3 regions of the Mesorhizobium sp. J8 genome follow, and region 3 is predicted to be linked to each of the others. Evidence: riboswitches for the same ligand, from Rfam matches in the RefSeq annotation. Region 3 holds a riboswitch; each other region holds the start of a gene.
What was found. A riboswitch is a leader RNA that binds a small molecule or an ion and turns the genes downstream of it on or off. The one in region 3 is predicted to bind thiamine pyrophosphate.
Positions count from the first base shown of each region.

Region 1: linked by a shared signal. The riboswitch ahead of thiC (phosphomethylpyrimidine synthase ThiC) and the one ahead of thiC (phosphomethylpyrimidine synthase ThiC) in region 3 are both predicted to bind thiamine pyrophosphate.
Region 2: linked by a shared signal. The riboswitch ahead of thiB (thiamine ABC transporter substrate binding subunit) and the one ahead of thiC (phosphomethylpyrimidine synthase ThiC) in region 3 are both predicted to bind thiamine pyrophosphate.

Region 1 covers NZ_AP024109.1:1,684,693-1,689,598, forward strand. Annotated here, with positions in the region: gene thiO (glycine oxidase ThiO) at 1-622, opposite strand, end outside; gene thiC (phosphomethylpyrimidine synthase ThiC) at 626-2,485, opposite strand; TPP riboswitch at 2,590-2,706, opposite strand; gene MJ8_RS07645 (porin) at 3,328-4,491, opposite strand.
Region 2 covers NZ_AP024109.1:6,262,710-6,267,615, reverse strand. Annotated here, with positions in the region: gene MJ8_RS29995 (ABC-F family ATP-binding cassette domain-containing protein) at 1-557, opposite strand, end outside; gene MJ8_RS29990 (thiamine diphosphokinase) at 559-1,206, opposite strand; TPP riboswitch at 1,345-1,450, shown strand; gene thiB (thiamine ABC transporter substrate binding subunit) at 1,493-2,503, shown strand; gene thiP (thiamine/thiamine pyrophosphate ABC transporter permease) at 2,740-4,353, shown strand; gene thiQ (thiamine ABC transporter ATP-binding protein) at 4,350-4,906, shown strand, end outside.
Region 3 covers NZ_AP024109.1:4,235,741-4,240,646, forward strand. Annotated here, with positions in the region: gene thiC (phosphomethylpyrimidine synthase ThiC) at 1-1,618, opposite strand, end outside; TPP riboswitch at 1,721-1,837, opposite strand; one part of gene MJ8_RS20390 (IS630 family transposase) at 1,946-2,557, opposite strand; one part of gene MJ8_RS20390 (IS630 family transposase) at 2,559-2,894, opposite strand; gene MJ8_RS20395 (FkbM family methyltransferase) at 2,985-3,737, opposite strand; gene MJ8_RS20400 (hypothetical protein) at 3,734-4,906, opposite strand, start outside.

The DNA.
Region 1 (4,906 bases), 2.6 Mb from region 3:
GCACTGGCCGGGCCAGCGAGACCTCGCACGTGTGGAGGAGCAGCATTTCACCGCGCACCCCGCGTAAATCGTCGTCGGTTCGCGCGATGCCCGTGCAGTCGATCACCTGATCAAAGCCGGAAAGCGCAGCCTCGCCCGCCTCGAAAAGAAAGACGACGCCCATCGCTCGCAGTTCGCCGGCGAGGGCCTCGAGCGCCCGGCGGGGATCGAGGTGGGCTTCGCCGACAAAGAACAGGCCCTGGCGAAAGCGGCCGGCAAGGTCGGGTTCGAGGGCGGCAATCGTTTCCTCGTTGACGGACTCATAGGCACGCGTTCGAGCCGCAAAGCGGGCAAGCTCGAAGGCGTCGCGCGCATGGGCAACGACGAGAGTGCCTGCCCTTGTCACCAGCCCGGGCAGTGTCCTTTCCCACCAGTCGGCCGAGGTTTTGCCGAGGGTGACAACCGCCTCCTCCGCGCTTTCGCGTTCGCACCAAGGGGCGAGCATGCCGCCAGCCAGCCAGGAGGCATTGCCGCCGATCTGGCTCCGGATTTCGGCAACCGTGACGGACGCACCCCGCGCGGCCAATTCATGGGCGACGGTGAGACCTGCCACACCGGCACCTTTAACAAGAATGCGGCGCATGGCTCAGCGCGCCCCCCGATCTTCCTTCGCCCGGTCTTCGTGCGATAGGGCCTGTTTCTCCGCCCCGGGCGTTTCGACCGGCATGTAGAGATCGCCGCCGGCGCGGTATTTCTCCGCCATCGCCGCCATCCCCTCTTTCTGCGCCTCGGCCCGGATGTCATGGGAGATGCGCATGGAGCAGAATTTCGGTCCGCACATGGAGCAGAAATGCGCCACCTTGTGCGCTTCCTTGGGCAGGGTCTCGTCGTGGAACTCGCGCGCCGTTTCTGGATCGAGCGACAGGTTGAACTGATCCTCCCAGCGGAACTCGAACCGCGCCCGCGACAGCGCGTCGTCGCGGGCCTTTGCCGCCGGATGCCCCTTGGCGAGGTCTGCGGCATGAGCGGCGATCTTATAGGTGATGACACCGGTCTTGACGTCGTTGCGGTCTGGCAGGCCGAGATGTTCCTTCGGCGTCACGTAGCAGAGCATGGCCGTGCCGAACCAGCCGATCATGGCGGCGCCGATGCCGGACGTGATGTGATCGTAGCCCGGCGCGATGTCCGTGGTCAGCGGGCCGAGGGTGTAAAACGGCGCCTCGCCGCAGACGGCAAGCTGCTTGTCCATATTCTGTTTGATCTTGTGCATGGGCACATGGCCGGGGCCCTCGATCATCACCTGGCAGTCCTTTGCCCAGGCGATCTTCGTCAGTTCGCCAAGCGTTTCCAGCTCGGCGAATTGCGCTTTGTCGTTGGCATCCGCGATCGAGCCGGGGCGAAGGCCGTCGCCGAGCGAGAAGGAGACGTCATAGGCTCTGGCGATGTCGCAGATTTCCTCGAAATGCTCGTAAAGGAAGCTCTCCCGGTGATGGTGCAGGCACCATTTGGCCATGATCGACCCGCCGCGCGAGACGATGCCCGTGACCCGGTCAACGGTCAGCGGGATGTAGTGCAGCCGCACGCCGGCATGGATGGTGAAATAGTCCACGCCCTGCTCGGCCTGCTCGATCAGCGTGTCGCGGTAAACCTCCCAGCTGAGGTCCTCGGCGATGCCTCCGACCTTCTCCAGCGCCTGGTAGAGCGGCACGGTGCCGATCGGCACCGGGGAATTGCGCACGATCCATTCGCGGATGTTGTGGATGTTGCGGCCGGTCGACAGGTCCATGACCGTATCGGCGCCCCAGCGGATCGCCCAGACCATCTTTTCGACCTCTTCGGCCATCGACGAGGTGACGGCGGAGTTGCCGATATTGGCGTTGATCTTCACCAGGAAATTGCGGCCGATGATCATCGGCTCGCTCTCGGGATGATTGATGTTGGCGGGGATGATCGCGCGGCCCCGCGCCACCTCGTCGCGCACGAATTCCGGCGTGACGAAATCCGGGATCGATGCGCCGAACGCCTCGCCGTCCTGTTGCAGCCTGCCGCGCAAGATCTCGCGGCCGAGGTTTTCGCGGATGGCGACGAATTCCATCTCGGGCGTGATGATCCCGGCGCGCGCATAGGCAAGCTGCGTCACCGCCTTGCCGGCCTTGGCCCGCAGCGGACGGTTGCGGACAGGAAATTCCGGCGTCAGCCGTTCGCCTGTCGCAAATCCGTTGTCCTCCGGCCTGACGTGGCGGCCGTCATAGGCTTCGATATCGCCGCGCGCGGCGGTCCAGTCCCGGCGAAGCCGGGCAAGTCCCTTTTCAATGTTCGTTTCGATCGCGGGATCGGTGTACGGGCCCGACGGGTCATAGACCGTCACCGGCGGCTCGCCGGCTGTCGGGTGCACGCTGATCTCGCGCATCGGCACCCTGATCTGCGGATGGATAGTGCCGGTCTTGTGGATCTTCCGCGAGGCGGGCAGCGATCCCGTCGAAACGGTGGGGGTCAAGGCATTCATTTGAGGCTCCTTTGCTCAGCTGCATTGGAGACCCAGTTCTGTGCCGGAAGGATGTAGGACGCTTTGGTCTGCCTGCTCGACACAGGTCTTCGGGCATGTAGTCCCGCAAAGCGCTTGCACCGTCCCTACGCCAGTATGAACTGGATCAGGTTCAACGGGTCACTGCGCCGCGAAAGCCAGCAGTATCTCAGCCCCTTGCCGGGACTCCCCTGGTGAATGCTTCAAGTTGAACGGGCTGTCCTCCTGTTGTCAAGCGCATATGCCGGCGGCGACCGGCGCGATCGATTTAAACGTCAGTGGAAAAACGCGCCCAAGTGACGGCGACAAATCACTCCCGGCACAAACCGCAGGGATAACGAAATTGCCAGACCGTCGGAAAGAAGCTCGATCGCATGATGATCACCCCGTCAATCGGCACCAAAGGTTTTCACATCACATCGGTGGGCTGCGCCGCATTCGGCCGACCAAAAAGTATGAAAAATGGTCCTGCTGCCTGAAAATTGATTCTGGCCGGACACGCTTCCGAAATCGGATACTCAAGCACGCTGGAATGTCGATCGCAAAGCATTCCGCTATCGATTCAAGAAAACCACTTCAGATACAAATGCGGCGGGCACCGCATGTTATATAATGGCCCCGCTTATCGGCGCGAACGACCTGCGCTGCGCGATGCGGAAATCCTCACCCCGACCACCAGTCTCTTCGCGACCAGCCCGGACCGGCGGGATGAACGGCTATCGGCTCAAGGATCTGGCGCTACGAAGGCGGTGCTTTGTGTGGGCAGTCGCTCATGGCCTCGGTTTCGCACAATCGGGCCGCTGAGATGCAACTTTTTTCATCCGCTAGAACGAGCGTTGGAAACGCAGTATGCCGCCGACGCTGTTCTTTTTGTCCGCCTTAGTCCAGTTAACCTTGGAAGGGTCCGCCATGCCGACGCCGAAGTCGCCGCAGCGGTCATAGTCGACTTCGGCTGTAACCGTGAAATCTGGAACGAGCGTATAGGCGACATTCATAGCGACGCCATAGTTCTTGAGCTGATCACCCGAGACCTGAAGATTGAACGAAGTCGTCTCGTTGAACTTGTAAGTGGCGCCAGCCCAGAAAGCCCAGTTGCCGCCCCAAATTTTATAGAAGCCGCGACCATGAGCGTCGATTGCGTTAGCGGAATCATCATTGAGCTTGCCAATGGAGCCGAAACCCAACATTCCGAATAGGGACAGATCGTCGGTGACATTAAGGTCGACGCGGACCTTACTGGCTACCGCTTTGTAATTGCTATCATAAGCAACAACCCCGGTGATCGCGCCCCAGTGTTGTGTGTATTTCACACCGCCGACTACGTGTGGAACGTAGCTGTCGATTGTGCCGGCCGCGCCTTTGCCTTCTTCAAGCGAGACCACGGCTGAAAATCCGTTAGCGGCATCGAAGTAGTACTGGACGACGTTGGTTTCGAACTCACCATAGGGAACGAGCAGCTGATTGAGCACGTTGCCAGGATAGCCGATAAACATATCGAATGCCGACCAGTCCTTGCCAACTCGGAAGTCACCAAGCTGAATCCAGGCGAATGTCAAGCTGAGGTCTTTGTTGATGGCATAGTTTTGACTGTCCGGACCCGGATAAGCATTGCGGTTTCCAAAGTCCATATGCGTCTCGGTATAGGTCTTCAACGTGCCGAGCTCGGTTTCCTGATTGGTCCAGGTCTTCAGCGCGAAGCGGGCATTCTTTTGCCAAGTAGCGTTGGTGCTGCCGTCGTCGTGGTCGGTTGCCTTTGCGCCTTCCAAAGAGCCGACGTCACCTAAGCCGATGTCGTAGCGGATGTAACCGCCGACGCGCAGGCATGTTTCGGTGCCTGGGATATAAAAATAGCCTGCGCCATAGACGTCGCAGATCTTGACGTATTCTCCCGCGTCTGGCTCGGCGACGATGATCGCGTCGACGGCGCGGGCGTCGGAAACTGCGAGCAGGGTCGCAGCTGAGCCGAGAAGAAGGCCCATTGTGTTCATTCTTGATCTCCGTTCAAAGGCAAAAAAATGGCAGGACGCCAAAAGCGAACCTGGCCCCCCCGGACTAACAACGACGAGCACGGCGCTGCGCCTCTTCCGGTCTGACGAGCCCGGCACGAGATGGTCCAAGAACAAAGGCGATGGTGACTAAGTCATATTCTGAAATAATAAGCCGCTGTGCCTATGTTACTTTCTGCAATACCGCATGAGAAATTCAGCATTTCAGAGCCAATCGCCACAGTCATTTCCGCCAGTTGTGGGCAACCTCACAACGGCTTCCAGAGCTGACTGCGCAAATGACGTGCCATCTAGGCGACGCAGCTGCGATTTGACGCTCAATGTGCTGGCGGACCTTGGTTTGCGCTCCCTTCCTGTTTGCCCTGGAGATCGAGCCGAGCAAGAAAAGGAAATGTTT
Region 2 (4,906 bases), 2.0 Mb from region 3:
GTGGCGCGGGTGACACGTTCGAGAAAGCGGCGGTCGTGCGAGATGAGGATAACGGCGGAAGAGGTGCGGGCAAGCTCCTCTTCCAGCCATTCGATCACGGAAAGATCGAGATGGTTGGTCGGCTCGTCGAGCAACAGAATGTCCGGCTCGGGCGCCATGACGCGGGCAAGTGCGGCGCGCCGTGCCTCGCCGCCGGACAGGTCGTTCGGACGCTCCTCGCCGGTAAGGCCGAGATGTTCCATCAGATAGGTGGCGCGATGCGGATCGTCGGCCGGACCGAGGCCGGCTTCGACATAGGCGCGCACCGTAGCGAAGCCTTCCATGTCCGGCATCTGCGGCAGGTAGCGGACCGTGGCCGAAGGCTGGCGGAAAACCTCGCCATCTTGCGGCTCGATCATGCCGGCGGCGATTTTGAGCAGTGTCGACTTGCCCGAGCCGTTGCGGCCGACCAAAGCGATCTTCTCGCCGGCGGATGCGCTGAGCGCCGCGCCGTCGAGCAGCGGGGTGCCGCCGAAGGTCAGTTTAATGCCGTCGAGATTGAGGAGTGGCGGCGCCATGTCAGCTTTCTGGAAGAGGATAGGGGTGGGCCAGAAGCAGCGCCCGGCCGCGCTCCAGCGCGATGCCGAGCCGCCCTTTGACCTCGTTTGATATAGTGAGCGAGGAGCCGAACGCCACCTCGACGCTGTCGAGCGGCCATTTGGCACCGGTCACCGTCAGGCCAGAGAGATCGGAGAAACCGAGCACGGAGAACAAAGTACCATCGGCATAGTCGAAACCGGCTGCTTTCCCTGACAGGATGGGGGCGCCTTCCTGCGCGCCGCTGGTCAGCAAGACCTTGGTGCCGGTCTCAGCCAGACGCACAGCCAGCGCAAGATGCAGAAAGGCATGGTCGGCGCGTTTGCCGCCGAAGGCGCCGGCCAGCACGAGGTTCGTGGCGCCGCGCTTGAGCGCTTCCGCTATGGCAAGCTCGCCGTCGGTCATGTCCTTCTCGGCCGGAAAGACTTTTCGCGGAACGGCGGCCAGTTCATCGGGCAGGTTGGGCGGCACGGAGTCGAAATCGCCGACCCAGAGTTCGGGAACGAGCCCAAGCATGCGGGCATGGCCGATGCCGGCGTCGGCGGCAATGACGCGCGAGCCGGCGATCTGGCGTTCGAGCCGGGGCGTACGGAAAAGCTCGCCGCCAAGCAGGATGGTGAATGTGCCCATGGCCGTCGCCCTTACCAGCCCTCCAAGCGAAACGGAAGCCGGATGGGCCGCGCTTCGGGTGCGAGTCTTGCCCAGGAACATTAGCTGCCCCCGGCAAACTTCCGCTTGCGCGCCGCTGCCGCCCGCCGTATCTCTCGAAACGCTCTAACGGGGTGCCGGACGTGATCCGGCTGAGAGGCAGTCAAGCCAACCCGCTGAACCTGATCCGGTTTGTACCGGCGGAGGGATTAGACGTCTCGGACATCCGGCGCCTCAATTCCTTGTCACTCGAACGAAGGAGGCGCCGATGCGCGCAGTGCTGTGCAATCTCATTCTCGCAACCGGTCTTGTTTCGCTTCTGGCCGGCGTCGCGCCCGCCGAGGCCAAGGACAAGCTCACCGTCTACACCTATGAGAGCTTCACCGCCGACTGGGGTCCCGGTCCGGCCGTCAAGAAGGAGTTCGAAGCCGAATGCGGCTGCGACCTCGAATTCGTCTCGGTGGCCGACGGCGTGGCGCTGCTCAACCGCGTCAAGCTGGAAGGCGCCGGCACCAAGGCCGATATCGTGCTCGGCCTCGACACCAATCTGACGGCGGATGCCAAGGCGAGCGGCCTGTTCGCGCCGCATGGCGAGGTGTCGGGCATCAACGTGCCCGGCGGCTGGAGCGACGACACTTTCGTGCCCTTCGACTATGGCTATTTCGCCGTCGTCTATGACACTGAGAAGCTCAAAGTTCCGCCGAAGAGCCTGAAGGAACTGGTCGAAGGCGCCGGCACGGACAAGATCGTCATCCAGGATCCGCGCACCTCGACGCCCGGCCTTGGGCTGCTCTTGTGGGTGAAATCGGTCTATGGCGACAAGGCGCCGGAGGCCTGGGCCAAGCTCAAGACCAAAGTGCTGACGGTGACGCCGGGCTGGAGCGAGGCCTATGGGCTGTTCACCAAGGGCGAGGCGCCGATGGTGCTCTCCTACACCACCTCGCCGGCCTACCACATGGTGGCCGAGAACACCGAGCGCTATCAGGCGGCATCGTTCGAGGAAGGCGAATACCTGCAGATCGAGGTGGCCGGTATCACGACGGCCGGCGCGAAGAATCCGCTGGCGCAGAAATTCATCGCCTTCATGACCGGGCCGAAGTTCCAGGACGTCATTCCGGAGACCAACTGGATGTTCCCGGTCGGCAAGACCGACAAGCCGCTCAATCCGGCCTTCGACAGACTGGTGAAGCCGACCAAGACCCTGCTGTTCAGCCCGGAAGAAGTGGCGGCCAACCGCAAGGCCTGGGTGGATGAGTGGCTGGCGGTGATGAGCAAGTAGGCTTTGAGGCCAATCGCGTGAGATGACCGCTTTACGGCGCCCCCCTCTGTCCTGCCGGACATTGCCCCCACAAGGGGGGAGATTGGCTTTCATCGGCGATTTCGCTAGCCGCCGACGTAGGAAAGAGCGGGGCGTCAAAACTGCCAATCTCCCCCCTGGAGGGGGAGATGTGCGGCAAGACAGAGGGGGGCGCGAAGGAACGCGGCATGCGTTAACTCGAACCCAAATGGTGCAGCGTGCACCCTGCGCGTGACTCCCGCGTCACCGCCGGCCTCATCGCGCTTGCGGCCATAACGCTGCTCATCGGCGGCGCCTTCGCCGGCCTCATCCTCGAGGGCGCGCGGGATCTCTCCGGCGCCGCCGCCTTCGACGGCTACCTGCTGCGCGTCGCCCGCTTCACACTTTGGCAGGCGCTGCTGTCGACGCTGTTGTCGGTCGCGCCGGCGCTGCTCGTGGCGCGCGCCCTGTCCCGGCATCCAGCCTTTCCCGGCCGCCGACTGATCCTGCAACTTTTCACCGTGCCGCTGGCTCTGCCGGCGATCGTCGCCGCGCTCGGCATCTTGGCGCTCTACGGCCGCGCCGGATTTTTTGCCGGCATCTTCGCCGGGCTTGGCGGCGGAGGGTGGCCGGGCATATACGGCCTCTCCGGCATCCTGATCGCGCATGTCTTCTTCAACCTGCCTCTGGCGACGCGCCTGTACCTGGAGGCGTTGGGCACGATTCCCGCCGACCGGTGGCGGCTGGCGAGCCAACTCGGCATGGGCGCCCGGCCGGCCTTCCGGCTGATCGAATGGCCGGCGCTGCGCGCAGCTTTGCCGGGCGTCGCCGGACTGGTCTTCATGCTCTGCGTCACCTCCTTCACCATCGTGCTGACGCTGGGCGGCGGTCCGGCCGCGACGACGCTGGAGGTCGCCATCTACCAGGCGTTGCGCTTCGATTTCGATCCCGCGCGCGCCGTGGTGCTGACGCTGATGCAGATCGCGCTGACCTTCATCGTGGTCGTCGCCCTCACGCGGCTCGGCGCCAACACGGTCGGCGACGCCAATCTACCGGTGGCGCCGCGCCGCTACCTTTCGGTGAGCCGCATGGAGAGCATGCTGAATGCCAGCCTAATCATGCTGGCCCTGCTGTTCGTCGCCGGACCGATGGCGGCGACGGTGTTCTCAGGCCTCGGGGCCGATCTCGGCCGATTGGCGGGCGAGGAAGCGGTGCGCCGCGCGACCCTCACCAGCGCGGGCCTCGGCTTGCTTGCGGCGCTGCTCAGCGTGATCTTGTCGCTGGCGTTGATCGCGGCGCGGCGCTCGCTGGCCCTGCGGCGCCGGGCAGGCGGCGCCATGGGCCTGCTCGAGCATGCCGCCGACACCGGAGCCGGATTCGTGCTCGTCGTGCCGCCGATCGTGCTCGGCGCCGGCTGGTTCCTGGCGCTGCGCAACATCACCGATGTCTTCGCCGTCGCGCCGGTCATGGTCGTCGCCGTGAACGCGGTGATGGCGATGCCCTTCGTCATCCGCGCCATTCGCCCGGCCTATGATGCGGCGAGCGAGCGCCATGAGCGGCTTTGCCTTGCGCTCGGCATATCCGGCTGGACCCGGCTCAGCCTGATCGACTGGCCGTCGCTGCGGCGGCCGCTCGCCACCGGCTTCGCCTTCGCCATGGCGCTGTCGCTCGGCGATCTCGGCGTGATCGCGTTGTTCGGCAGCGATTCCGTGCAGACCTTGCCCTATCTGCTTTTGGCGCGCATGGGCAGTTACCGGACCGCCGACGCCGCGGGACTCGCCTTGCTGCTCGGCCTCGTTTGCCTGATGTTGGTCGTCGTTGCCGACCGGCTGGGGCGGGAAGGAAAGTCATGACGACGAGCACCGACGGCTCGCAAAAGGGCCTCGCCGTCGCGCTGGACGGCGTCTCGTTCAGCTATGGCGAGTCTTCCTTCCGCTTCGATGCCGAATTCGCTGCCGGCAGGATCACCGCCATCATGGGACCGAGCGGCTCCGGCAAGTCGACGCTGCTCAATCTGATAGCCGGCTTCGAAACACTCGACGCGGGCAAGGTGCTGATCGGCGGCATCGATGTCGGCAACGCGCCGCCCTCGGCGCGACCGGTGTCAATGGTGTTCCAGGAAAACAACCTCTTCGCGCATCTTTCCGTCGAGGCCAATGTCGGGCTCGGCCGCTCGCCGTCGCTGAAACTCGGTGACGCCGACCGCATTGCCGTCGCCGACGCGCTGGCGCGTGTGGGCCTGGCGGGCAAGGAAAAGCGGCTGCCGCGCGAGCTTTCCGGCGGCGAGCGGCAGCGCGTGGCGCTGGCAAGGGTGCTGCTGCGCGACCGGCCGGTCCTGCTGCTCGATGAGCCCTTCGCATCGCTCGGCCCGGCGCTGCGCGAGGACATGCTCGACCTTGTCGCCGG
Region 3 (4,906 bases):
CGTGGAACAAGCGCGCCGTCTCGGGATCGAGCGACAGGTTGAACTGGTCTTCCCATCGGAACTCGAACCGCGCCCGCGACAGCGCGTCGTCGCGGATCTTCGCCGCCGGGTGCCCTTTGGCGAGATCGGCTGCATGCGCCGCTATTCTGTAAGTGATCACCCCGGTCTTGACGTCATTGCGATCCGGCAGGCCGAGATGTTCCTTCGGCGTCACATAGCAGAGCATGGCTGTGCCGAACCAGCCGATCATGGCGGCGCCGATGCCGGAGGTGATGTGGTCGTAGCCGGGCGCGATGTCCGTGGTCAGCGGCCCAAGCGTGTAGAAAGGCGCCTCGCCGCAGACGGCAAGCTGCTTGTCCATGTTCTGCTTGATCTTGTGCATGGGGACATGGCCCGGGCCTTCGATCATCACCTGGCAGTCCTTTGCCCAGGCGATCTTGGTCAGTTCGCCAAGCGTCTCCAGCTCGGCGAACTGTGCTTTGTCGTTGGCATCGGCGATCGAGCCGGGGCGAAGACCGTCGCCGAGTGAGAAGGAGACGTCATAAGCCCGGGCGATGTCGCAGATTTCCTCGAAATGCTCGTAGAGGAAACTCTCCTTGTGGTGATGCAGGCACCACTTGGCCATGATCGAGCCGCCGCGTGACACGATGCCGGTGACCCGGTCGACGGTGAGCGGGATGTAGTGCAGCCGCACGCCGGCGTGGATGGTGAAATAGTCGACGCCCTGCTCGGCCTGTTCGATCAGCGTGTCGCGATAGACCTCCCAACTCAGGTCCTCGGCAACGCCGCCCACTTTCTCCAGCGCCTGATAGAGCGGCACCGTGCCGATCGGCACCGGCGCATTGCGCACGATCCATTCGCGGATGTTGTGGATATTGCGGCCGGTCGACAGGTCCATGACCGTGTCCGCGCCCCAGCGAATCGCCCAGACCATCTTTTCGACCTCTTCGGCCATCGAGGAGGTGACGGCGGAATTGCCGATATTGGCATTGATCTTCACCAGGAAATTGCGGCCGATGATCATCGGCTCGCTCTCTGGATGGTTGATGTTGGCGGGAATGATCGCGCGGCCGCGCGCCACCTCGTCGCGCACGAATTCCGGCGTGACGAAGTCCGGTATCGACGCGCCGAACGCTTCCCCATCCTGTTGCAACCTGCTCCGCAGCATCTCGCGGCCAAGATTCTCGCGGATGGCCACGAATTCCATCTCGGGCGTGATGATCCCGGCGCGCGCATAGGCAAGCTGCGTCACCGCCTTGCCGGCTTTCGCCCGCGCCGGACGGTTGCGCACAGGAAATTCAGGCGTCAGCCGTTCGCCTGTCGCAAATCCGTTGTCCTCGGGCCTGATGTGGCGGCCGTCATAGGCTTCGATATCGCCGCGTGCGGCGATCCAGTCCTGACGAAGGCGGGCCAGACCCTTCTCGATATCCGTTTCGATCGCGGGGTCGGTATAGGGGCCCGACGGATCGTAGACTGTCACCGGGGGCTCGCCGGCGGTCGGGTGCACCGAAATCTCGCGCATGGGCACCCTGATCTGCGGATGGAGGATGCCGGATTTGTGGATCTTGCGCGAAGCGGGCAGCGGCCCGGTCGACACGGTTGGGGTCAAGGCATTCATTTGAGGCTCCTTTGCTCGTTGCATTGGAGACCCAGTTCTGTGCCGGAAGGATGAAAAGACGCTTCGGTCACCTGCTTGAACAGGTCTTCGGGCATGAACTCCCGCAAAGCGCTTGCACCGTCCCTACGCCAGTATGAACTGGATCAGGTTCAACGGGTCACTGCGCCGCGAAAGCCAGCAGTATCTCAGCCCCTTGCCGGGACTCCCCTGGTGAATGGCTTAGGTTGAACGGGCCGGCGCCGTCTTGTCAAGCACGTTCGGCCCCGGATGGCAGATCGGGTTCGGTTGCCGCCGTGGCGACCGGTTGGCGATGGACGCTAGAGTCTTTCATGTTTTGACGGAAGCGTATCCGGCGTTTTCGAAGTAGTTCTTGCATTCGGCTGCCTCGATGGCTTCGACGAGGTGGCCGATGTGTCGCCAAGTGTCCTCGACGGTGCGTTTCTGCGCCTGGCGCATCCAGTGCTTGATCTTGGCGAAGGCCTGCTCGATCGGATTGAGGTCCGGTGAGTAGGGCGGCAGGTACCAGAGCCTGGCGCCAGCGGCTTTGATCATCTGCCTGATGGCCGCCGACTTATGGCTGCCCAGGTTGTCCATGATGACGATGTCGCCGGGCTTCAGCACGGTGATGAGCTGCTGCTCGACATAGGCGCGGAAGCATTGGCCGTTGATCGGTCCGTCGAAGACGCAAGGTGCCGCGAGCCGATCACAGCGCAGCGCGCCGAGGAAAGTCAGCGTGCGCCAATGACCATGTGGAGCCAGGCCGCGCAGCCGCTTGCCCTTCGGCCCCCAGCCGCGCAGGGGAGCCATGTTGGTCTTGATCCAGGTCTCATCGATGAAGACCAGGCATTGGGGATCGAGGCCGGCCTGCCAGGATCGCCATCGCTGGCGCCGACGGGCAATATCGGCACGTGCCTGCTCAAGGGCGAACAGCGTTTTTTTTGAAGCTTAGCCCTTCGCGGCGCAGGAACTGCCACACCGCATTGTGCGAGACCTTGACCCCGCGCGCGGCCAACTCGTCCTTCAGCCGATGTAGCGACAGATCAGAGGTCTGGTTGATCCGCTCCACGATGAAGGCTCGATGCGGTTCCAGAACCCGCTTACGGTGGCCACCCATCTTGCCCGGCGCCACCGAGCCGGTTGCCTGATGACGCTGCAACAATTTCACGGCTGTCGAATTTGCGATACCGAACCGCTTGGCGGCCGACCGGCGGCTCTCGCCACTCAAAACCGCCGCAACAACCCGCTCGCGTAAATCATCGGAAAGAGGTCGAACCATCAGATGCTGGCCTCCTATCCAGCCAGCATCTTGAATCACAAATCAGGCCGAGCGGGAATCCCCTACGATTCAATCAAGCTATGAAACGCTCTAGGTGAAAGCCCAGATGTCCTCGGCCTGGAAGCCTACCTGGTAGCCGGCGGTCTTGAGCTTCACCACGACCTGGCCGATCTCGGCGGCCGGCAGCGCGCCGACCTCGATCTTGATCATGCCGGGGCGGTAGCGCTTGAGGTCGAGCTGCTCGAACACCATCCAGTCGGCGCCCTCGCAGTCGACCAGGAAGGCGTCGATATGGGCAATGCCGTTGCGGTCGAGCAGCGCCTGCAAGGTCTCCGACGGCACTTCGATGTCCTTCAGATGCGGCGCGAACTTGTTGAAGTTGGCATCGGCCTCGCCCCAGGCGTTCTTCCCCGACATCAGATTGGTTTCGGTGACCGATGAGCAGCCGATGAACTCGATCGGCAGTGTGCCGGCTTCGAGCGCCGCGGCATCGAAGGTGTGGACCGTGATCGTGCCCTTGGTCCTGGTCACCGCCACCGGCTCGATGACGAAGCGCGTCGTATCCGGGTAATTGGCGCGCAGCCGCTTCTGATTGTAGGGGATCGGCTCGACCAGCACGGCGCGCGCGCCCGCAATGCGGTGCAGCCAGGGCGTCACGTCGTCGAACAGCGCGCCGTCGCAGGCGCCGACATTGACCATCTGGAACGGCCGGCCGCCAAAACGTGCTCTGAGCGCCGCCTTGGCCAGGAACTTCGTGCCGTGCAGCGCCGGCCCGCGGTCGAGCAGGCCGGTCGGCAGACCGAGCGACAGAAGAACGCGCGCGAATGTGGATAGCGAGCTCATGACTTGTCTCCGGAAATGACCTGCAGCGCCGCGCGGCGCCCGCCCTGGCTTGCCGCCGTCCACAGCGCCGTCAGCGGCGCGGCCAGCAGCAGGAAGGGCGGCAGGAGATTGGGGAAGTAGATGCGGGTGTCGTGGATCGGGAAGACGGCGAATTTCGCCAGCACCCCGAGCACCAGCGCCGCCAGCAGGATGCCGCCGCGCCGGTCGAGCCGGAAGCCGGCATGGTGCAAGCCGAACCAGCCGGCCAGTGCCAGCACCGACACGCCGACCCAGCTGTTGACGCTGATCGCGCGCACCAGTGAGGCGACGAAGGCCTTGAGATACGCCGCCACCGAGAACGGCGGCTCGAACCCGTCCATATTGTAGTGCTGCTCGATGCTGGAGAACCAAAGATGCGGCCACCAGCCGGGATGCTGGGCCCAATGCGAAATGGCGAAATAGGCAATGAAGGATGCCGCGAAGCCGGTTAGAGCGCCCCAAGCCCTCTCGCGGAAAGCGACGAGCAGCACCGCGAAAATGGCGAGGAAAACGATGTTGTCGGGTCTGACCATGAAGGCCAGGAACAGCACGACCGCCGTCGCCGCCTCGCGCTTGCGCACATAGGTGAAGGTTCCGCCGAGGAACAGCGCCGAGCAGAGAAGGTCCGGCGTCGAGGCGCGCGCCGCATCGCCGAAATCGGCCATGATCAGGATCGCGCCGAGGACCGGCGCCAGCGCCAGCGCGCCTTCCGCGCGCAGCCAGGTGAGCGTGATGGCGCCGAGCAGCAGCACCGAGAATACCTGCACCAGCCGCATCGCCTCGACAGGCGAGACGACATGGCTGAGGCTGGACAGGATTTCGGCGTAGAGGAACTTGATCCGATACATGCCGAGCAGCGAATGGAAATCGGCGGCATTCTCCGCCATGTGGCTGCGGAAGCCGCCGCCATCGTCGGTCAGGGTTTTGTAGTCAGCGGCCGACACTCCGGTCTTGACCGTGCTGTAGGCATAGTCGTGCAGAGCCTGCGGATCGGGATAGGCGCCTTCCTCGGCGATCGCAAGATAGGGCAGCATGTCCCAGTTGGCGTCGGGCATGAACCAGGCGGTCGCGGCGGTAAGCAGGATATAGAGCGAAAACGCAATCGCCCCGATCGTTGCGGCCCACCGCGCATTAATCCCCTCGCCCCACGC